3 regions of the Streptomyces sp. NPDC002133 genome follow, and region 1 is predicted to be linked to each of the others. Evidence: riboswitches for the same ligand, from Rfam matches in the RefSeq annotation. Region 1 holds a riboswitch; each other region holds the start of a gene.
The links. A riboswitch is a leader RNA that binds a small molecule or an ion and turns the genes downstream of it on or off. The one in region 1 is predicted to bind cobalamin.
Positions count from the first base shown of each region.

Region 2: it holds a riboswitch for cobalamin, as region 1 does, so the genes downstream of both, cobN (cobaltochelatase subunit CobN) here and ABT078_RS18765 (acyl-CoA thioesterase) in region 1, are expected to answer to the same signal.
Region 3: it holds a riboswitch for cobalamin, as region 1 does, so the genes downstream of both, ABT078_RS28175 (ribonucleoside-diphosphate reductase subunit alpha) here and ABT078_RS18765 (acyl-CoA thioesterase) in region 1, are expected to answer to the same signal.

Region 1 covers NZ_JBEOXF010000017.1:32,569-39,970, forward strand. Annotated here, with positions in the region: gene ABT078_RS18740 (PP2C family protein-serine/threonine phosphatase) at 1-665, opposite strand, end outside; gene ABT078_RS18745 (NADPH-dependent F420 reductase) at 918-1,601, opposite strand; gene ABT078_RS18750 (NAD-dependent protein deacetylase) at 2,151-3,062, shown strand; gene ABT078_RS18755 (DUF6207 family protein) at 3,402-3,593, shown strand; gene ABT078_RS18760 (hypothetical protein) at 3,856-4,074, opposite strand; gene ABT078_RS18765 (acyl-CoA thioesterase) at 4,184-4,558, opposite strand; cobalamin riboswitch at 4,712-4,930, opposite strand; partial or broken gene ABT078_RS18770 (transposase) at 5,138-5,391, shown strand; gene crcB (fluoride efflux transporter CrcB) at 6,263-6,745, shown strand; gene ABT078_RS18780 (DUF190 domain-containing protein) at 6,742-7,089, shown strand; gene crcB (fluoride efflux transporter CrcB) at 7,086-7,402, shown strand, end outside.
Region 2 covers NZ_JBEOXF010000013.1:52,497-59,898, forward strand. Annotated here, with positions in the region: gene ABT078_RS16205 (cobalt-precorrin-5B (C(1))-methyltransferase) at 1-175, shown strand, start outside; gene ABT078_RS16210 (hypothetical protein) at 278-424, opposite strand; gene ABT078_RS16215 (hypothetical protein) at 464-883, shown strand; partial or broken gene ABT078_RS16220 (FAD-dependent oxidoreductase) at 1,024-1,131, shown strand; gene ABT078_RS16225 (precorrin-2 C(20)-methyltransferase) at 1,189-2,691, opposite strand; gene ABT078_RS16230 (precorrin-8X methylmutase) at 2,700-3,341, opposite strand; gene ABT078_RS16235 (ferredoxin-like domain-containing protein) at 3,338-4,615, opposite strand; cobalamin riboswitch at 4,693-4,829, shown strand; gene cobN (cobaltochelatase subunit CobN) at 4,867-7,402, shown strand, end outside.
Region 3 covers NZ_JBEOXF010000037.1:27,608-35,009, forward strand. Annotated here, with positions in the region: gene ABT078_RS28160 (helix-turn-helix domain-containing protein) at 1-852, opposite strand, end outside; gene ABT078_RS28165 (hypothetical protein) at 935-1,174, shown strand; gene ABT078_RS28170 (ribonucleotide-diphosphate reductase subunit beta) at 1,129-2,196, opposite strand; gene ABT078_RS28175 (ribonucleoside-diphosphate reductase subunit alpha) at 2,196-4,574, opposite strand; cobalamin riboswitch at 4,706-4,830, opposite strand; gene ABT078_RS28180 (GNAT family N-acetyltransferase) at 4,873-5,385, opposite strand; gene mctP (monocarboxylate uptake permease MctP) at 5,519-7,144, opposite strand; gene ABT078_RS28190 (DUF3311 domain-containing protein) at 7,141-7,395, opposite strand.

The DNA.
Region 1 (7,402 bases):
GCCCCGATAGCGCCGGTGGCGTCGGCCGGCAAGTGCACCGCGGCCACGTCCAGTCCCGGTGCCTTCGGCAAGCGGGGCGGCAACAGGCTCTCCTGCAAGGTGCGGGCCAACGCCGCAGAAGCATCGCCCGCGGCTTGGGCCTCGCGCAGCGCTTGGCGTAGCGCGATCTCGGAGGACACCGACCGCGCGAGGATGCGAAGCGCCTCGGACTGCTGCGGGGTGAAGGGGCGGGCGTCCTTGTCGATCACGCACAACCCGCCGAGCACGTGCCCGTCCGGGGAGACCACCGGGTAGCCCGCCATCGCCCCGATACCCAGCGCGTCGACAGCCGCGAGGTCCTTGATGCGCAAGTCGGTAGTTGCGTCCGGCGCGATGAGCTCCTGGCCGGTGCCGATCAGAATGTGGCACGGACTGTCGCGGATATCGCTCTCGTGCCCGGCCGCAGGATCCACGCCGATCGCGCTCTTCCAGAACGACCGCCGCCCGTCGACGACAGTGAAATACGCCATCTGCGCGCCCGTGATCGCCAGGGCGAGCTGCGCGAGGTCGTCGAACGTACCCTCCGGCTCGGTGTCCAGCAGTCCGGAATCCGCCACCGCCGCCAACCGCGCCGGATCGAACACCGCTTCCGGCAGTTCTCCGGTCGGGGCCTCCTCCACTGTCACGTGCTGTTTCCTCTCTTGTTCGCGGGTCCGCAACCAACTACTGTCCCGGCACCAACCAGGAGCCCATATATCTGTGGACGACCTCGAGGGCCGCAGACTCCTGCGCACCCGAATCCTTGGCGGTGTCCCCATGAGCGAACCACGGCCGTGCGGGAGGACGACCAGCGGGCGCTTCGTATCGATCCGAGCCACCACGGCCGTGCTCCGAACCGAGCGTGGGATGGTGCTGACCCAATAGTCGTGATCGGCTCCTCAACCGGTCGGGCCGAGCAACGCCCACCCGGACTGCCACGGCCATCCCTGACCCGCGTTCAGCGAAATGTTGAGGAAGGCCATCTCCTCCAACGAGCGCGCCATCCGCAGCCCACCAGCGTCAATCGGCCGGAAGCCGAGCGAGGTGAGGAACTCGGAGACGGTCTTCTTCGCCTCGGCGTCGTCCCCGGCACAGAACGCATCGAGCCTTACGCCCCGCTCGGTGGGGCTGTTCAGACGCCCGGCCAAGATGGTGTTGAAGGCCTTCACCACAGGCACCTCGGGCAGGTGGCGCTGCACGGTCTGCGCCGCTGCGGTCTCCTCGATATCGAGGTCGGTGAGAGTGCCGTTCAGCGGGTTGGTGGCGTCGACGACGATCTTGCCCCGCACGGCCGACGCCAACTCGTCCGCTACGGCGGTCACCACGCTGCCGGGCACGGCCGGCACCACGATGTCCGCGTCGACCACCGCGTCCAGGTTGTACTCGGCCGCCCGCGCTCCGGTTTCAGCCGCAGACGCGACGGCCTTCCTGCGGTCGGTCGCCGACAGGCACACGGTGTGCCCGGCAGCCACAGCAGCCATGCTCAGAGCGGATCCCACGTTTCCTGCTCCGATGATCGCGATACGCACGACGATCTCCGCTCTTGAAAGTTCTGGCTTCAATGAAGACAGAACACCAGCCATGTCTGTGACACGTCGTGCCGTCGGCCCACCTTCCCCGTGGGCAGGCGGTGGGCGGCCCGGTCGTCGGGCTGTCCGTACAGCAGGACGGCGCGGAACGGGAAGGGCCGGGACCGCTGGAGCACGCACATGCCGGCCTGCGCCCGGTCCAGCCCGGCTTCGACATCCCCGATGAACTCCCGGCGACGTCGCTTTCTCCGTCGTCCTGGACGAGGCACGCCTCCTCGTAGGCGATCGCCGCGTAGGCGTCGAGGCAGCGCGGGTGCAGCATGCGGTCGCCGATCTCGACGCAGCCGGCCTCGAAACGGGCGTCTTCTCCGGGTGAGGACTCGGAGTCCGGCAGCCACACGCGTTCCATGCGCCACTCGGGGCACGGCGGCAGCTCGGCGATCCGGCGCTCCAGGCGGGACAGTCCGCCGGGTTCGTCCATGAAGTCGGCGTAGGCCCCTCCAGCGGCGTCGCGCCCTGTGCGAGCCGCCGTGCCCCGCCACGCTTGGCTACGCCCGGCCTACCGTGAACGACGGAAGGCAGCCTGTTCCGTACCCTGGCGGCATGCGCATGCGCCCCACTCTGAGCTGGACCCCTACCGAGGACCTGCCGCCCGGCACCACGGATCTGGAGCCGGTCGCCGACGCGCTGAGCACCGGCGGTGTGCTGGTGCTCAGCGGGGCGGGCATCTCCACGGAGTCGGGCATCCCCGACTACCGGGGCGAGGGCGGGAGCCTGAGTCGGCACACCCCGATGACCTACCAGGACTTCACCACCAGCGCCCAGGCCCGGCGCCGATACTGGGCGCGCAGCCACCTCGGCTGGCGCACCTTCGGCCGCGCCCGCCCCAACGCCGGGCACCGGGCCGTGGCCGCGTTCGCGCGGCACGGCCTGCTCTCGGGCGTGATCACCCAAAACGTCGACGGCCTGCACCAGGCCGCCGGCAGCGAGGGCGTCGTGGATCTCCACGGAAGCCTGGACCGGGTCATCTGCCTCTCCTGCGGCACCTTCAGCCCGCGCCGCGAACTCGCCCAGCGGCTGGAGGAAGCCAATGCGGGCTTCGAGCCGGTGGCCGCCGCGATCAACCCGGACGGTGACGCCGACCTCACCGACGAACAGATCGGCGACTTCCGCGTGATGCCCTGCACGGTCTGCGACGGCATCCTCAAACCGGACGTGGTGTTCTTCGGCGAAACCGTTCCGCCGCCGCGCGTCGAGCACTGCCGCACGCTGGTCCACGAGGCGGCCTCGCTACTGGTCCTGGGATCCTCACTGACGGTGATGTCAGGGCTCCGGTTCGTCCGCCAGGCGGGCCAGGCCGGGAAACCTGTGCTGATCGTCAACCGCGATCCGACCCGGGGCGACCGGCACGCCCTCACCCGGGTCGCGCTCCCGCTGGGAACCGCCCTCACCACCGTGGCCGATCGGCTGGGCATCCCCATCGACGGCCCGGCGGCGCCCAGGGTGAGATCGTGACGGTGGTGGGGCGTCATCGGCGTTCACCGCACCAGCCCATTGGAGCGATGTAGAGCCGCAAGGCCAAGCCGGCCTCCACCCGCGACACAGAGCCCGATCCGTCCGCACCGGTGTGCCCTGGTGACAAGATCGACCCATGTTCCCGTTGCCGGCGCAAGACCCAAGTACGGCAGCGGGGCCGCCCGCTGTGCCAGCCGCCCGGCCCGGGCGCGGGAGCGGCGGGGCCGACCGTACACGTCGTCACACGCGCGACTGAGCAGCATGTGCCCCGGCACCCCGATCGGGTGACAGTGCCCGGACCGGAGAACTCCTGCCGTGCTCCGACGGGTGGTGCCGGGCATGAGGCAGATCAGCAGGGCGCACGTGCCGCGGGCGGGCCGGGCGGTGGTGGAGGTCGCGGCCGCCGATGACGCGACCGCCTTCACGGTCCAGCAGCTGCTCGCCGCGCGGTGCGCGATCGCTCCGACGGACCGGACGACCCGGGAGCCGCTGCGCTTCTTCCTGGACCTGCACAAGGACGCCGACGCGTAGGGCCGGCCCGCCGGCCGCGTCGGACATCAGGCCTGCGAGCCGCCGGCCGAGCTGTCATCCCCAGCCCGGTGCGTGCCGGGCTGGGGATGCACGTGAGTGTGATCGTGAAGGGCGGTCGCCTACGCGGCGAAAGGCACTGCAGGGCTTCAGCCGAACGATCGTCCCTGCAGGCAATAGGTGAGGCCCGGGGACACATTCCCCTTCACAACCACGCCCAGCACAACGCAGGCGACCACGTCGGCATTCCCCGCTCTGAGGACCGTCAGCGTGCCCACGACCGCTCGGGTGCGCAGTGGTTACGGGCGAAGGTGACCTGCACCGGGGTGTTCGGACAACCCGCGGTGCCCTGCGTCAGGAATTCGCGTTCGCGGTCGTCGACGGCGAGCTGCCGGCGCACTTTGGTGGCGACCCAGTCGGTCAGGTACTGGCAGCGGTACGCCTCATACGGCGGCAGCCACTCGGCCGGGTCCTGATCGGCCACCGCTCGTCGACAGTTGCGAGCTTGAGCGAGCAACCACACCAGGGCGTACGGGCGGTGAGTGCTGTGCGTTGATCGGGATGGCCCGGAATGCCGGGCCATCCCCGGCAGGTCAGGCCCCGTCCGCCGCCGGCGCCTCCGAGTCCCGCAGTGCCGGAACGGGGCGCGGTCGGCCGTCGGCGTCGATCGCGACAAACGTCAGCTGCCCGGTGGCCACGTCGGCGACCGGCCCGGAAGCATTCCACCGCTCGGCAGTCACCCGGACGATCACTGTCATCGAGGTCCGGCCCGCACGCTCCAGTTCGGCGTGCACGCTCAGAAGGTCACCGGCACGGACCGGGGCGAGGAAGGACATCCGGTCCACCGAGACGGTCACTGCGGGCCCGTCGGCGTGACGCCCAGCGGCGGCCGCGGCCGCGTCATCGATGAGCTTCATCACCACGCCACCGTGGATGGTGCCGTACAGGTTGGTGTCGTGCTCACTCATGATGTGGGCGAGCGTCACCCGGGAATCGGCAGGGACCTTGGTGACAACGTGCAGGGTGGCAGTGGTATCGGCCACGTCAACTCTCCTTCGCGAGTCACGGGAAGCGGCCCGGCGGCACAGCCAACGAAGGCCGCCCGGCTCACCGCACGCACCAGCTGCGTACGGGCAGTGGCAGGTCTTCGGACTCACGGGCACGTTCTGCCGGGGGCAGACTCCTACTGGCCGTCGCTTCCCAGACCCGGTCAGGTCCAGTGCTGATGACGGCGGTCGTTCCCGCTCACCGCTGCGGGGCAGTCCCGGATTCCCACCGGGTTCCCTCTTACGACGCACCCGCCTGGCTGACGGGGCGAACCAGCTGCACGGCCAGCGTAGCCGCAACCAGGCGGCACATCGTCCCCGGCCGGACGACCGGCATCCCCGGACGGCACCCCCAGCAGCGACTCCCGAATGCGGTTGAGCAGCATTCGCCCAACCGGATCGAGGGAGAGCCGTTCCTGACAGATACGCAGAAGACCGCACTCATACGCCCATTTTGGGTGGTTCACTCCCCCTCTTCCCCAAGAGGGCTCCTGTACAACCCTGCTCACGTTCTGGGTTGTGCTGGAACCACGCCTGCCGAAGAACATTGGCCGAGGCGGGCATTGGCACTGTCACCGGCACGTGATCAACGGGATTCTCTTCCGGCTGCGAACCGGGCTGCCGTGACGAGACCTGTCAACTCACTTCGGGAATGGCAAACGGTCCATGACCGGCATCCCAAGTGGTCCGCAGATGGCACGTGGGAGAGGATCTTGCGTGCCGTCCAAGCCGCCGCCGGCGCCGTGGGCCGAATCGGCCGGCGGCAGGGTCCGCCGGTACGGTGACATCGGGTCGCACGATAACGACGGGACAGCTTGCCCGGAGCGCGCAGTACTGGCCACCGACCCGAACACCAGCCGGGCGAGGTTGCGACGGCCCCGGCTGCCACGACCAGCGCCTCCGCGCCGTGCGACTCTTCCACCAGCACCCCGGCCGGATCGTCGCGCAACACCTGCTCTCTCACCTGGGTAGCTGCCTCCAAGCCGAGCACTTGACCGATCTCGGAGACAAGACCGCTCAAGGCAGCTTCCGTATCGACGTGGTCCAGCTCGGGAGCCGGCGAGCCGCTCTCCCCGGCAGCTCGTAGACCGCCGTCTCCACCGTCGCCCCGATCAGACCGGCATAGGGAACCGCCCAACGAAGCGCCGACCGCGACGAGGGCGACCAGTCGATACCCACGACGACTCGCGAAGCCGAATCGTGACAGTCCACGCCGTCCACCTCCCGCGGGCCCCGCTCACCACGCTGCACAATCGCCGGCCTGTCCGCCACACAAAGACCGCGGGAGGCGAAGCGCGGACCCTCAGCACGAACCGTTCCGGCAACGGCACCAGGTGCCACGCTGTGCAGGTGAGGCCAGGTCCGGGGCGGCGTATGCTCGAGGAAACCCGTGAGGCTGGTCGGCGCTCATCACGGTGGTGCGTGCCTTCGCCGGACGCAGTCCGGTCAGCCCTCAGCGATGTCGCGCGACCCGCTACCCTGGTGTCTACGGCAGCCGATGCGGCTGCCGCACGGCAGTGGGGCTTGCCGTACCCAAACCGCGGCCAGGGCGCCGCCAACAGTCCCTACTTGCGATCGGCAGGGCCCGTATGCCCGGGCGCCGCGGCGAGTAGGAGACGTACGTTCATGAAGCCCCCGCGCTCCTCCCCGGCCACGGCTGAGGCAACCCATAGCCGCCTGTCCAGGGCCGCGCGGCGGCGCGATCTGCTGCGGACCCAAGGGCCGATCGTCGCCGTCGTGGCGCTCGGCGGGGCGATAGGCACCTCGGCCCGCTACGCAGCCTCGCTGATCTGGCCGGTCGCGGCCCACGATTTCCCCTGGACCACACTCGGGGTCAACGCCCTGGGCTGCGCGCTGATCGGCGTATTCATGGTGGTGATCAGCGAGGTGTGGGCGGCGCACCGGCTGGTGCGCCCGTTCTTCGGCACCGGCGTCCTGGGCGGGTTCACCACCTTCTCGACGTACGCGGCCGAGGTCGAGCGACTGGTTGACGGCGACCAGGCAAACGCGGGGCTCGTCTATCTGGGGCTGACGCCGCTGGTGGCACTGGCGGCGGTATGGATCGCGGTGTGGCTGACGCGCCGCACACTGGCATGGAGGCACGCATGACCGCACTGACAGGCCGCGCACTGCGCATGACGATCTTTGTCGAGGAGTGCGACACGTGGCACCACAAGCCGCTCTACACCGAGATCGTCCACCGGGCTCACAAGGCCGGACTGGCCGGAGCCTCCGTGTTCCGCGGGGTAGAGGGGTTCGGCGCCTCGTCGCTGATCCACACCAGCCGGTTGCTGTCCCTCAGCCAGGACCTGTCGGTCGCGATCCTGATCGTCGACAGCGACGAACGGAGCCGCGCGTTTCTGCCCCAGCTGGACGAACTGGTCACAGAGGGGCTGGTCACCCTCGAAGACTGCGAGGTCGTGCGCTACGTCGGCAGGGACAAGAAGAAATGAACTGGCTTCTGGTCATCATCGGCGGGGCGGTCGGTGCCTCGCTGCGCTATCTGACCGACTTGGCGGTCCAGAAGCGACATGACACGGTCTTTCCCTGGGGCACGTTCACCGTGAACGTGGCGGGTTGCCTGGTGCTGGGCGCACTGACAGGCGCCGTCACCTACGGGGCAGCCTCGCAATCGATGCAACTGCTGATCGGCACCGGGCTCTGCGGCGCGCTGACCACCTACTCCACCTTCTCCTACGAGACACTGCGGCTGGCACAGACCGGAGCGAAGTTCTATGCCGCGGCCAACGTGATCGCCAGCGTCAT
Region 2 (7,402 bases), on a different contig from region 1:
ACCGCTGGGCGACCTCGTGGCCGCGGCCGCCCGCGACCAGGCGCTCGGCGTGCTCCGGGGCGCGCCGGTCACGGTGGACGTGGTGTGCATCGACCGTGCGGGGTCGGTGGTGGGGCGAAGTGCCCCGGTGGGGCCGGGGGTCGTTCCCCCGCCCCGCCCCTCCCCGAAACCCTGACGGGATCCGGGACGGCATCGGCCCCGGCGCGTCAGTTGTGCGTCGCGTCCGGGGCCGGCCGGACCGGATCGCGTCCGCTCCCGCCGGGCTCGCTCATCCGTGCTACCGCGCGCCCGCGGCCAGCCGTGCCGCGATCGTCGCCAGGCGCTCGCCCTGGTAGCGCGCGGCCTCGAGGGTCTCGTCGGACGGGGCGCCGGCGCCGCCGGGGTGGGAGGTGCCGTACGGGTTGCCGCCCGCGCCGTAGACCACGGGGCTGGTGTAGCCCGGCGAGACGATGATCGAGCCCCAGTGGTGGAGCGTGTCGGCGATGTGGTGCAGCTGCTGTTCGCGCTGCTCGACGACCGCGAGCGCCAGTTCCAGGAGGGCTTCCTCAGCGGCCCGCCCCCGCTCGGCCCCGGCGCCCCGGCCGTCGACCGGTTGCGGTCCTTCCTCCACGCGCTCGCCGATCACGTCGCCGCGCAGCAGACACTGATGCTCGCCGCCGAGGCCGCGTCACCGGCCGCGCGCTACACCAGCGGCCCGTACCCGGCCATGCACCTGCACGTGTCGATGCTCCTCCGGGAGCTGCGACCCGACGCGGACGCGGCCGTACTGGCCCATCTGCTGCTCGCGCCGTTCGTGCCGAGCCTCTTCCACCATCTGACGGCCGAGCGCGGGGTGACCCCGGAACAGATCAAGGCGGGCCTGGACGAGCTCATCGGCGTCTGAGGCCGGCCGACACCGGACGCGGGCTCACCGTTCCCCGTCCGGGCCACCCGGCCGGACCCTTCCCGCTCGGCCGGATCCCCCACCGGGCGCCGCGGGCCCCGGCGAGCGAGGCTGCTCCGTGGAGGTGGGTCATGGAGCGGATGGCAGTGGACGTGTGCGTCGTGGGCGCCGGATTCGCGGGACTGGCGGCCGCGGGGCAGCTCGCCCGGGCCGGGCGTGAGGTCGTGGTGCTCGAGGCCAGGGACCGCGCCGCCCGCGAAGTCCTGGCCGCGAACCGATCTCCCGCGCGGCGTGTGCCGCCCGGGCTAGACGGGGTACGTGCGCGGGGTCCAGACGACGGTCTCGCCCTCGCCGTCGTCCGAGCCTCGCCTGACCGTGCGCGTCTGCGAGGAACCGACCAGCAGCAGCGTCCTCATGTCGACCACCGCCGGGTCCAGTTCGCCGAGGCGCACGATCCGTACGCTCTCCTCGGGGCCGCCCACGTCGCGCGCGACGACGACCGGGGTGTCGGGAGCGCGGTGTTCCAGGAGCAGCTCGCGGGCCTTGGCCACCTGCCAGGTGCGGCTGCGCGAGCCCGGGTTGTAGAGGGCCAGCACCAGATCGGCCGCGGCCGCGGCGTGCAGCCGTTCCGCGATGACCTCCCACGGCTTGAGCCGGTCGGAGAGCGAGATCGTCGCGTAGTCGTGGCCCAGTGGAGCGCCCGCGCGAGCGGCCGCCGCGTTCGCCGCGGTGACGCCCGGCAGGACGCGTACGGGCACGTCCGCGTACGGCTCCTGCGAGGCGACCTCCAACACCGCCGTGGCCATGGCGAAGACGCCGGGGTCGCCCCCCGACACCACGGCCACGCGCCGCCCGCGCCGCGCGAGGTCCAGCGCGAACTCCGCGCGCTCCGACTCCACCTTGTTGTCGGAGCCGTGGCGGCACTGGCCCGGCCGCACCGGCACCCGGTCCAGGTACGTCGTGTAGCCGACCAGGTCGTCGGCGGCGGCGAGCGCGCCCCGGGTCTCGGGCGTCAGCCAGAGCGGACCGGCCGGTCCCGTGCCCACGACGACGACCTCACCCTCGGCACGCGCGGCCGGAGGCACCTCGTCGACACGGCTCGGCAGCACCGCCACCGAGAAGTACGGCACCGACTCCGGGTCCACGTCCGCCAGCCGGTCCGTGCGCTCGCCGTCCATCGTGGCGCGCTCCACGTACCGCGCGTCGTCCAGCCGCCCCGCGCGCTCCAGCGCCCGCCGCACCGCGGGGAACGTACGCCCCAGCTTCATCACGACGGCCGAGTCGGTCGAGGCCAGACGGGCCGTCAGTTCCTCCTCCGGCAGCGTGCCGGGGATGATCGTCAGGACCTCCTCCGCCTCGCACAACGGCTTCCCGAGCCGTGCCGCGGCCGCGCTCACCGACGTGACCCCGGGGATCACCTCGGTTGGATAGCGGTGGGCCAGCCGCTTGTGCATGTGCTGGTACGAGCCGTAGAAGAGCGGGTCGCCCTCTGCGAGCACGGCGACGGTGCGCCCCGCGTCGAGATGGGCCGCGAGGCGCTCCGCCGCCTCCTCGTAGAAGTCGTTGAGCGCCCCGCGGTAGCCACCGGGGTGGTCGGTGGTCTCGACCGTGACCGGGTACATCAGGCGCTCCTCGATGTGGTCGGGGCGCAGATGCCTCGCGACGATCGAGCGGGCGATGGAACGGCCGTGCCGGGCGCTGTGATACGCGACGACGTCCGCCTCCGCGACGACTTCGGCCGCGCGCAGGGTCATCAGGGACGGGTCGCCGGGACCGAGCCCCACTCCGTACAGCTTCCCGGTCGTCATCCCGCTGCTCATTCCGCCTCACTCGCTATCGCGTTGATCGCCGCCGCGGCCATGGCGCTTCCGCCGCGCCGCCCGCGTACCACGAGGTGTTCGATGCCGCTGTTGTGCCCGGCGAGCGCTTCCTTGGACTCGGCGGCGCCTATGAAGCCGACCGGGACGCCGATGACGGCCGCCGGACGGGGCGCGCCCTCCTCGATCATCTCCAGGAGCCGGAAGAGTGCGGTGGGCGCGTTGCCCACGGCGACGACCGAGCCTTCGAGGCGGTCGCGCCACAGTTCGAGGGCAGCGGCGCTCCGGGTCGTTCCGAGCTCGGCGGCGAGTGCCGGCACGGACGGGTCGGAGAGCGTGCAGATCACCTCGTTGTCGGCGGGCAGCCGCTTGCGGGTGACGCCGCTGGCGACCATCCGGGCGTCGCACAGGATGGGTGCGCCGGCGCGCAGGGCCTCGCGGGCGCGGGCCACCACGGCGTGCGAGTAGGCGAGATCGCGGACGAGGTCGACCATGCCGCAGGCGTGGATCATCCGCACCGCGACCTGGCTGACGTCGGCCGGGAGCGCGGAGAGGTCGGCCTCGGCGCGGATGGTGGCAAAGGACTGGCGGTAGATCTCCGCGCCGTCCTTCTCGTAGTCGAACACGGTGCTGTCGCTCATTTCCTCGTACGTGACGCCGCCGTCACGGCGTCGGCCAGTGCAGTTCGGGTGACGGGCGAGCCGTTCACCTCGTAGCGGTCGCCGCCCGTCGCAACCACGTCCACGTACGCCCCGTGGGGATGCCCGCAGCGCCGCTCGCAGCCGGACCAGTACACGGGCAGGCCGCCGCCCCGGCCGCCCGGCGCCGCGTCCGCCCGTACGTCGGACAGGGACTTGGCGCACCCGGGCCGGCCGGTGCAGGCGCCGACGCCGTACCAGGCGGAGTCGGGGCCGGTGACGAACCCCGCCCGCGTGAGTGCGGCGAGCCGCGCATCGGCCGCGTCGCGATCCGCGAAGCCGGGCACGACGACCCCGCGCCACGGAGTGAGCCGTACCTCGCCCCCGGGCGCGGGCAGCAGCGCCCGCACCTGGCGGACGGTGAGCCGTCCGAGCGGCGCTCCGACCGACAGCGCCCAGCCTTCGGCCCCTTGGGCGACCCCGGGGAGGGGGCCCGCGGGATGTCCGTCCTCGAGCGCCGGACGGGCTCCGAACGGGAAGAGCTCCGCCGCGACACCCGCCGCCTCCAGATACGCCCCCAACGCCACGTCCCGACCCGCGGGCAGCTCCCGCACCCGCCACGCCCCCGTGCCCGCCGCGTTCGCCGCGGCGAGGAACGCCTCGGCCGCGGCGAGGGCGGCACGCGGTGCGTCAGCGGTGCGGACGCGGAAGGCCTGCGGCCCGACGCGCAGGACCGCCGCACCTCCCGGCTCTGCGAGCAAGGTCACATCCGCACCGAGCCCCGCCACATCCCCGCGCCCGTCGTCCAGCGCGAACAGGAAACGCCCCGAAAGCCCGGCCGCCCAGTCGCTCGCGCACAGCAGTTCGTCCAGTTCGCGTGCCCACAACTGCACGTCGGCACAGCCGAGTCCGTCGAGTCCGGCGAGCGGCGACGCCACCACGTTCCGTACCCGCTCATGGCTGTCGGAGGGAAGCAGCCCGGTCTTCCGGAGCAGCGCTGCGAGTTCTGCCCCGCAGCCCTCGCCGAGGCCGCGCAGCTCCACGTTCCCGCGCGAGGTGATGCTCAGCGCACCGTCGCCCAGCGCCTCCGCGGACGCGGCCAGGACATCGACCTGACGAGCTGTCAGAACACCTGCGGGTACCCGGAGTCGGGCCAGTCCGCCGTCGTCGGCCGTATGCAGCCGCAACGCACCCGGGCAGGCATCGCCTCGGTCCCGTATGCGGGTTTCGCCCCGGTCCGGGGGTGTTGGTGGTGTCGGCGGCATGGCGGCGAGCATACCCACGTCCTTCCCACGTCCCCGCCCGCGTCCTTCGAGCTCCTCCGAGGTGACCGCCCCGGCGGCAGCGGGCAGCCTCTACTATGCAGACGGCACAGGGTCCCAGGACCCTAGGGAGGAAGCCCGGTGAGAATCCGGCGCGGTCCCGCCACTGTGAACCGGGCCTCGACACGGAGGCCGGGTGAGTCAGGAACTCCCGCCGACGACGACCACCCGGGGCGCGGAAACCCCGAGGAAGGCCTGCGCACGCGATGACGCACGCGACGACGCCCCTGGCGACGCCCACGATCCTGCTGCTGTCGACCTCCGACACGGACCTGCTCAGCGCCCGCGCGGCCGCAGGCCCGGTCGACTACCGCTTCGCCAACCCCTCCCGCCTTGCGCAGGAGGAGCTGCCCGGGCTGCTCGACGGCACGGACCTCGTCGTCGTACGCCTCCTCGGTGGTATCCGTGCCTGGCAGGAGGGGATCGACGCCCTGCTCGCGCAGGAGCGGCCCGTGGTGGTCCTCACCGGCGAACAGGCCCCCGACGCTCAGCTGATGGAGGCCTCCACCGTCCCCATCGGCATCGCGGCCGAGGCGCACGCCTACCTCGCGCACGGCGGGCCGGCCAACCTGGAGCAGCTCGCCCGGTTCCTCTCCGACACGGTCCTGCTCACCGGCCACGGCTTCGAGCCGCCGGCGCCCGCCCCCACCTGGGGCCCCCTCGACCGCACCCCGCGCAGCACGACCGGCCCCACGGTCGCGGTCCTCTACTATCGCGCCCACCACATGAGCGGCAACACCGCCTTCGTCGGCGCCCTGTGCGACGCCGTCGAGGACGCGGGCGGTCAGGCCCTTCCCCTCTACGTCGCCTCGCTCCGCGCCCCCGAACCCGAGCTGCTGGACCGGCTCCGAGGCGCCGACGTCATCGTCACCACCGTCCTCGCCGCGGGCGGCACCAGGCCCGCCGAGGCACAGGCCGGCGGCGACGACGAGTCCTGGGACGCGGGCGCGCTCGCCGCGCTCGACGTGCCCGTCCTGCAGGCGCTGTGCCTGACCGGGTCGCGCAGCACGTGGGAGGAGAGCGACGAGGGCCTGTCCCCGCTGGACGCCGCGAGCCAGGTCGCGGTCCCCGAGTTCGACGGCCGCCTCATCACCGTCCCGTTCTCCTTCAAGGAGATCGACGAGGACGGCCTGCCCGCGTACGTCGCCGACGCCGAGCGCGCGGCCCGCGTCGCCGGGATCGCCGTACGGCACGCGCGGCTGCGCCACATCCCGAACGCCGACAAGCGCCTCGCGCTCGTCCTGTCCGCGTACCCGACGAAGCACTCCCGCATCGGCAACGCCGTCGGCCTCGACACCCCCGCGTCCGCCGTCGCCCTGCTGCGCCGGCTCCGCGACGAGGGCTACGACTTCGGCACGGAGGAGATCCCCGGCCTTGTCTCCGGCGACGGCGACGAGCTGATCCACGCGCTCATCGAGGCGGGCGGCCACGACCGGGACTGGCTCACCGACGAACAGCTCGCCCGCAACCCGGTCCGTATCCCGGCGGACGACTACAGGCGCTGGTACGCCAGGCTCCCGCAGGAGCTGCGCGAGCACGTGGAGCAGCACTGGGGCCCGGCGCCGGGCGAGATGTTCCTGGACCGCTCCCGCAACCCGGAGGGCGACATCGTGCTGGCCGCCCTGCGGCGCGGCAACCTGCTGATCCTCATCCAGCCCCCGCGCGGCTTCGGTGAGAACCCGATCGCGATCTACCACGACCCCGATCTGCCGCCCTCGCACCACTACCTCGCCGCCTACCGCTGGATCGCGGCCGCGGAGGACGACGGCGGCTTCGGCGCCGACGCGATGATCCACCTCGGCAAGCACGGCAACCTGGAGTGGCTGCCCGGCAAGAACGCCGGCCTGTCCGCCGCCTGCGCGCCCGACGCGGCGCTCGGCGACCTGCCGCTCGTCTATCCGTTCCTGGTCAACGACCCGGGCGAGGGCACCCAGGCCAAGCGCCGGGCGCACGCCACGCTCATCGACCATCTCGTGCCGCCGATGGCCCGCGCCGACTCGTACGGCGACATCGCACGCCTGGAGCAACTGCTCGACGAGTACGCGCAGATCTCCTCCATGGACCCGGCGAAGCTGCCCGCCATCCGGGCCCAGATCTGGACGCTGATCCAGGCCGCCAGGCTCGACCACGACCTCGGCCTGGACGACCGCCCCGACGACGACGGCTTCGACGACTTCCTGCTCCACGTCGACGGCTGGCTGTGCGAGGTCAAGGACGCTCAGATCCGCGACGGTCTGCACGTACTCGGCGGCGCGCCGACCGGCCCCGAGCGGGTCAACCTGGTCCTCTCGATCCTGCGCGCCCGCCAGATCTGGGGCGGCACCCAGGCCCTGCCCGGACTGCGCGAGGCCCTCGGCCTCGACGAGTCCGCCGCGACCCGCACGACCGCCGACGAGGCGGAGGCCACGGCCCGCGCGCTGGTCGAGGCGATGGAGGCGGCGGACTGGAACCCGGCCGCCGTCGCCACCGTGGCCGACGGGCACGGACCGGCCGTCGCCGACATCCTCGATTTCGCGGCCCGCCAGGTCGTCCCGCGCCTGTCCGCCACGACCGACGAACTCGACAACAGCGTCCACGCGCTGAACGGCGGCTTCGTCCCGGCCGGCCCGTCCGGCTCGCCGCTGCGCGGACTGGTCAACGTCCTGCCGACCGGCCGCAACTTCTACTCCGTCGACCCCAAGGCCGTCCCCTCCCGCCTCGCCTGGGAGACCGGCCAGGCCCTCGCCGATTCGCTGCTCACGC
Region 3 (7,402 bases), on a different contig from region 1:
CGCGATCGCGTCCACCGTGTCGTCCGTGGCCTCCAGCAACTCCTGCGCCAGCAGCACCCGCTGGCGCAGGAGCCAGCGGTACGGCGTCGTCCCCGTCTCCTGGTGGAACCGGCGCGCGAAGGTCCGCGGTGACATGTGGGCCCGCTCCGCCAACTGCTCCACGGTCAGCTCACGGTCGAGGTGCCGCTCCATCCAGGCGAGCACCTCGCCCACCGTGTCGCACCGGGTGCGCGGCAGCGGCCGGTCGATGTACTGCGCCTGCCCGCCGTCGCGATGCGGCGGCACCACCATCCTGCGGGCGATCTTGTTGGCGACCTCCGGGCCGTACTCACTGCGCACGAGATGCAGGCAGGCGTCGATCGCGGCCGCGGTGCCGGCCGACGTGATCACCGGCCCTTCGTCGACGTACAGCACATCGGGGTCGACGAGCGCCCGCGGACAGCGGTCGGCCAGTGCGGCCGCATGGCGCCAGTGAGTGGTGCAGTGCCGGCCGTCGAGCAGCCCCGCGGCCCCCAGCACGAAGGCCCCGGTGCACACGGAGAGCACCCGCGCACCCCGGTCGACGGCCGCGCGCAGCGCCTCCAGCAGCTCCTGCGGGTACTCACGCTCCGTGTAGTTGCTCCCGGTCGGCACGGCGATCAGATCGGCCTCCGCCAGCCGGTCGAGCCCGTGCTCCACGGCCAGCGTGAAACCGGCGTGGGTTCGCAGTTGCGGCCCCTCCGCCGAGGCCACGGCGAAGTCGTGGACCGGGAGTCCGTCGTCGCTGCGGTCGAGGCCGAAGACCTCACAGAGGACTCCGAGCTCGAAGGGGTGTACGCCGTCGAGCAGGACGGCTGCCACGTTCTTCAGCATGGATCCAGTGTGGCAGTAATTCGATGGTTGCCGACAGTCCTGCCACTGATATTCCGGGAGCCCGAAGGCGAGAGTGGAGGGCATGAACACATTCCTCACCTACCTCGTCATCGTCGGGATGCTCGTGTTCGTCGGCCTTCCGTCGCTCATCGGGTACGCAAGGGACCGCGCCATCGACCGCGGGCTGCGTGAGGCGGAGCACCGGGACGCGGAGCGGGCGGGGGCCCGGACCGTCACCCGGTCCGGGCCCCCGCCCGCATGTGTCCGGCAGAACCGTCAGAAGTCCGCGTCCAGGTCGACGGAGCCCTCGACCGCCACCTGATACGCGGACGGCCGGCGCTCGAAGAAGTTCGTCAGCTCCTGGACGCCCTGGAGCTCCATGAAGGAGAACGGATTCTGCGAGCCGTAGACCGGGGCGAAGCCGAGCCGGGTGAGCCGCTGGTCGGCGACGCACTCCAGGTACTCGCGCATCGACTCGGTGTTCATGCCCGGCAGGCCGTCACCGCACAGATCGCGCCCGAACTGCAGCTCCGCCTCCACCGCCTCCTTCAGCATGTCGGTGACCTGCTGCCGGAGTTCGTCGTCGAAGAGCTCCGGCTCCTCCTTGCGGACCGTGTCCACGACCTCGAAGGCGAAGTTCATGTGCATCGTCTCGTCCCGGAACACCCAGTTCGTTCCGGTGGCGAGACCGTGCAGCAGGCCGCGGGAGCGGAACCAGTACACGTAGGCGAAGGCGCCGTAGAAGAACAGCCCCTCGATGCACGCCGCGAAGCAGATCAGGTTCAGCAGGAAGCGGCGGCGGTCGGCCCTGGTCTCCAGGCGGTCGATCGTCTCGACCGAGTCCATCCACCGGAAGCAGAACTGCGCCTTCTCGCGGATCGAAGGGATGTTCTCGACGGCGGCGAAAGCTGCCGTGCGGTCCTCCGGGTCGGGAAGGTAGGTGTCCAGCAGCGTCAGATAGAACTGGACGTGCACGGCCTCCTCGAAGAGCTGGCGGGAGAGATACAACCGCGCCTCGGGGGAGTTGATGTGCTTGTAGAGCGTCAGCACGAGGTTGTTCGCGACGATCGAGTCGCCGGTCGCGAAGAAGGCCACGAGCCGGCCGATCATGTGCTGCTCGCCGGGCGAGAGCTTGGCGAGGTCGGCGACGTCGGAGTGGAGGTCGACCTCCTCCACGGTCCAGGTGTTCTTGATGGCGTCCCGGTAGCGCTCGTAGAAGTCCGGGTAGCGCATCGGACGGAGCGTCAGTTCGAAGCCCGGGTCCAGCAGATTCTTCGGAATCCGGGAGGTGTCGGCGCGAAGCGCCGTCGTCGAGGGGTGGGGGGCGGGCGACGGGTGGGACATTACTGGCAGGCCTCGCAGGACTCGGGGTTCTCAAGGGAGCAGGCGATCGCGTCGGCGTCGGGGGCGGCCTGCTGCTGGGGGACGGTGGTGGCCACCGGCTTCGCGCCGGATGCGGCGCGGGCGATGCGGGTCGCCGGGCGGGAGCGCAGGTAGTACGTCGTCTTCAGGCCCTGCTTCCAGGCGTACGCGTACATCGAGCTGAGCTTGCCGATGGTCGGCGTCTCCATGAAGAGGTTCAGCGACTGCGACTGGTCCAGGAACGGGGTGCGGGCCGCGGCCATGTCGATCAGGCCGCGCTGCGGGATCTCCCACGCCGTGCGGTACAGCTCCCGCACGTCCGCCGGGATCCAGTTGAGGCCCTGCACCGAGCCGCTGGAGTCGCGCAGCGCCTCCCGGGTCTGCGCGTCCCAGACGCCGAGCTTCTTCAGGTCGTCCACCAGATAGGAGTTGACCTGCAGGAACTCACCGGACAGCGTCTCGCGCTTGAAGAGATTGGAGACCTGGGGCTCGATGCACTCGTACACGCCCGCGATCGAAGCGATGGTCGCGGTCGGCGCGATCGCGAGGAGGAGGGAGTTGCGCATGCCGCTGGTCGCGATCCGCCCGCGCAGCGCCGCCCAGCGCTCGGGCCAGGTGAGCTCGACGTCGTAGTGGTCGGGGTGCAGCACTCCGCGCGCGGCGCGCGTCCGCTCCCAGGCGGGCAGCGGGCCGTTGCGCTCGGCGAGTTCGCACGACGCCTCGTACGCCGCCAGCATGATCCGCTCGGAGAGGCGCGTGGAGAGGGCCCTCGCCTCCGCCGAGTCGAAGGGCAGCCGGAGCTTGAAGAAGACGTCCTGGAGGCCCATCGCGCCGAGGCCCACCGGGCGCCACCTGGCGTTGGAGCGGCCCGCCTGCTCGGTCGGGTAGAAGTTGATGTCGACGACCCGATCGAGGAAGGTCACGGCCGTGCGGACGGTCTCGTCGAGCCGCTCCCAGTCGATGTCACCGGCCGGGGTGACGAAGGCGCCCAGGTTGACCGAGCCGAGGTTGCAGACGGCCGTCTCGCCGTCGTTCGTGACCTCGATGATCTCGGTGCAGAGGTTGGAGGAGTGCACGACCGTGCCGGGCTCGGCGGTCTGGTTGGCGGTCCGGTTGGAGGCGTCCTTGAAGGTCATCCAGCCGTTGCCGGTCTGCGCGAGGGTGCGCATCATGCGGCCGTAGAGGTCGCGTGCCGGAATGGTCCTGCGGGCGAGGCCTGCCGACTCCGCCTTCCGGTACGCGGCGTCGAAGTCGTCGCCCCACAGGTCCACGAGGTCGGGCACATCGGCCGGGGAGAAGAGGGACCAGTCGGCGTCCCCGTTCACCCGGCGCATGAACTCGTCGGGGATCCAGTGCGCGAGGTTGAGGTTGTGCGTACGGCGCGCCTCCTCGCCCGTGTTGTCGCGCAGTTCCAGGAACTCCTCGATGTCCGCGTGCCAGGTCTCCAGGTAGACGCAGGCCGCGCCCTTGCGGCGGCCGCCCTGGTTCACGGCGGCGACCGACGAGTCGAGGGTCCGCAGGAACGGCACGATGCCGTTGGAGTGGCCGTTGGTGCCGCGGATCAGCGAACCGCGGGAGCGGATACGGGAGTACGAGAGGCCGATGCCGCCCGCGTGCTTCGAGAGCCGCGCGACCTGGTGGTAGCGGTCGTAGATGGAGTCGAGCTCGTCGAGCGGGGAATCCAGCAGATAGCACGACGACATCTGCGGGTGGCGGGTGCCGGAGTTGAAGAGCGTGGGGGACGAGGGCAGATAGTCGAGCCGGCTCATCAGCCCGTAGAGCGCGGCGACTTCGTCGAGGGCGCGGACCGAGTCGTCCTCGGCGAGCCCGGTGGCCACGCGCAGCATGAACTGCTGCGGCGTCTCGATGACCTTGCGTGCGATCGGGTGCCGCAGGAGGTAGCGGCTGTAGAGAGTGCGCAGACCGAAGTAGCCGAAGCGGTCGTCCGCGGCGCCGTCGATCAGCGCGTCGAGCCGGGCGGAGTGGGTGCGTACGAACGCGGCGGTCCGGTCTGCGATCAGGCCCTCGCGGTGGCCCACGGCGATGGAGTCGGAGAAGGCGGTCGCCCCCTGTGAGGTCGCCTCCTCCGTGATGGTGAGGCTCAGCAGCCGGGCCGCGAGCCGCGAGTACGCCGGGTCCTCGGAGATCAGCCCCGCGGCCGCCTCGGTCGCGAGATCCCGCAGCTCGGCCTCGTCCGAGCCCGCCTGCCGGCCGCGGAGCGCGGCGGCGGCGACCCGGCCCGGGTCGGTGTCGGGGAGGTCGGCGGTGAGGCCGGTCAGGGTCCGCAGCAGCGCGGTGCCTGGCCCATCGGCTTTGTCTGCACGCTGCACTGAAGCAGGATCGGGCGGCGCGATGGTCACGGGGTGCTCTCCCTCGCTCGGCTCGGGGCCGGCGGGGCGCTCGGGGCACGGGCGCACGCCTGTGGGGGCAGGTGCGCCGCGTCCACCGGCCTTTTCCGCGAGGCCCGGACGTTTGGGCACCCGGGCCGGACGGTCCGGGCGCACCGTCGGCAGGTCCTTGGACTCGCAGGCGCGCACACATGCGCGCCGGCACACCATTGCGGGACAGTTCCGGGTTCGCACCGGATTCCCCTGCGGCGACAGCGAGCATGAGCATACATGTGGGGGCGGGGAGTTGCGTCACCCACCACATGTTGTGTCACGGCGTCGGACGGAGCTCCAGGGCGTACGTCAGCAGGGCCAGCCCGGGGACCGGCTCCCAGTCCCGCTCGGGGGTCCGTACGAAGCCCAGGCGCTCGTAGATGCGGTGCGCGGTGTGCATCGAGGGCTGCGTGGACAGGACGAGCCGCACGCACCCGTCGGTGACCAGTGCCCGGTCGACGCACGCCCGGACGAGCGCCTCGCCGGCGCCCTTGCCGCGGCCCTCCCTGGCCACGGCGAGCATCCGGAACTCGGCCTCGCCCTCGCGGGCGATGTCGGCCCACGGGCCGCCGGACACGACGAAGGTCACCCCGCCCAGCACCCGTCCCTGCGCCTCAACGGCGACCAGTACCTCGGCGTCCTCGACGCGCGCCGCCACGTCCCGCAAGGTGTGCAGGTACTCGTCGTCCTCCCCGAAGTCGAGCAGCCCGTCCCCGAGGTACGCCTCCGCCGTGATCGCCCCGAGCGTCTCGTACTCGGCGGGCTCCGCGCGCCTGATGATGAAGTCCATGCCGGCAGTCTTCCTCACGGCGACGACGTCGGCCCGGGCGCGCACGGGCGCGCGTAGAGGCCCCCGCCGTGAGACGGCGATCGGCGCAGGCTCACCGAGCCTGCGCCGATCGCGGACGAGAGCTTTCCGTGGGTCAGTGCGTGCTCGCGCCGACCGTGGGGAGCTCCGCCTTCACACCCGCGTCCCCCGCGTCCGCCGTGTAGTCCTCCGGGGACGTCTCGTCGACCCCGTCTGGCGCCTTCACCGCACGCAGCACGAACGTCAGGACGACCGTGACCACCACGTTCAGCACAAAGGCCGTCAGACCGATGTAGCCGATCTCCCCGATCCCGGGAATCTCCGCCGACGACCCACCGAAGTGCTTCTGCGTGGGGCTCGCGACCCCGTACGCCGCCATCGTGCCGTACAGCATGCCGGCCGCCCAGCCCGCGATCAGCGCCCAGCGGTGGAACCACCGTGTGAAGAGGCCGCCGACCAGCGCCGGGAAGGTCTGCAGGATCCAGATGCCGCCCAGCAGCTGGAAGTTGATGGCGACCGTCTTGTCCATTGTCAGGACGAAGGCCAGCGCACCCACCTTCACCAGCAGCGACACCAGCTTCGACACCTTGGTCTCCTGCGCAGGTGTCGCGTCCGGCTTCAGGAAGTCCTTGTAGATGTTCCGCGTGAAGAGATTCGCCGCGGCGATCGACATGATCGCTGCCGGCACCAGCGCGCCGATGCCGATGGCCGCGAAGGCCACACCCGCGAACCAGTCGGGGAACATGTTCTCGAACAGCTGCGGGATGGCGAGCTGACCGTTGGTCACCTTCACCCCGGCAGCGATCGCCATGAAGCCGAGCAGCGCCAGCAGCCCCAGCATCAGCGAGTACAGCGGCAGGATCGTCGTGTTGCGCCTGATCACCTCACGGCTGCGCGAGGACAGCGTCGCCGTGATCGAGTGCGGATACATGAAGAGCGCGAGCGCCGAGCCGAGCGCCAGCGTGGCGTAACCCCACTGGCCCAGCTCCCCGGGCACCAGCGCGCCTCGCGGCTTGTCCGTCGCAGGGTTGATCTGCGCGTACGCGTCGCCCGCCTTGGCGAAGATGTCGTCGAAACCGCCGAGCTTGATCGGGATGTAGATGATCGCGACCGCGATCACGATGTAGATCAGCGTGTCCTTGACGAAGGCGATCAGCGCCGGCGCCCGCAGCCCGGACGAGTACGTGTACGCCGCCAGCACACCGAAGGCGATCAGCAGCGGCAGGTCCTTGATGAACCAGTTCGTGTTCTCGCCGCCGCCGACGCCCATGACGTCCAGCACGGCCTGGATGCCGACGAGCTGCAGCGCGATGTACGGCATCGTCGCGAGGATGCCGGTCACCGCGACCGCCAGCGACAGCCCCTTCGAGCCGAAGCGCCCGCGCACGAAGTCGGACGTCGTCACATAGCCGTGCTTGTGCGACACGGACCACAGCCGCGGCAGGAAGGTGAAGATCAGCGGGTAGACGAGGATCGTGTACGGCACCGCGAAGAAGCCCGCCGCGCCCGCCGCGTAGATCGCCGCGGGTACGGCGACGAAGGTGTACGCGGTGTAGAGGTCACCGCCCAGCAGGAACCAGGTCACCCAGGTGCCGAACGAGCGGCCGCCGAGGCCCCATTCGTCCAGGCTGTTCTCGTTCTCGGCCCTGCGCCAGCGCGACGCGAGGAAGCCCATGACCGTGACGGCCAGGAAGAAGAAGATGAAGACGGCGAGTGCGACGCCGTTCACGCCGTCGTTCACTTCGACGCACCTTCCTTGCGGGCGCGCTGGTCACGCTGCCACAGCACGTAGGCCACCATCGTCAGCGCCGTCGAGACGACGACCCAGAGCATCTGGTACCAGTAGAAGAACGGCATCCCGGCGAACGTGGGTTCGACCTTCGCGTACGAGCCGACCCAGAGCATCGCGACGAACGGCGCGATCAGGCAGAGGGCCACGACCGTCCGTACCGGCGTGACGATCGGTTTTCTGTGTTCGGGTACTTCGGGCATGAGCGGC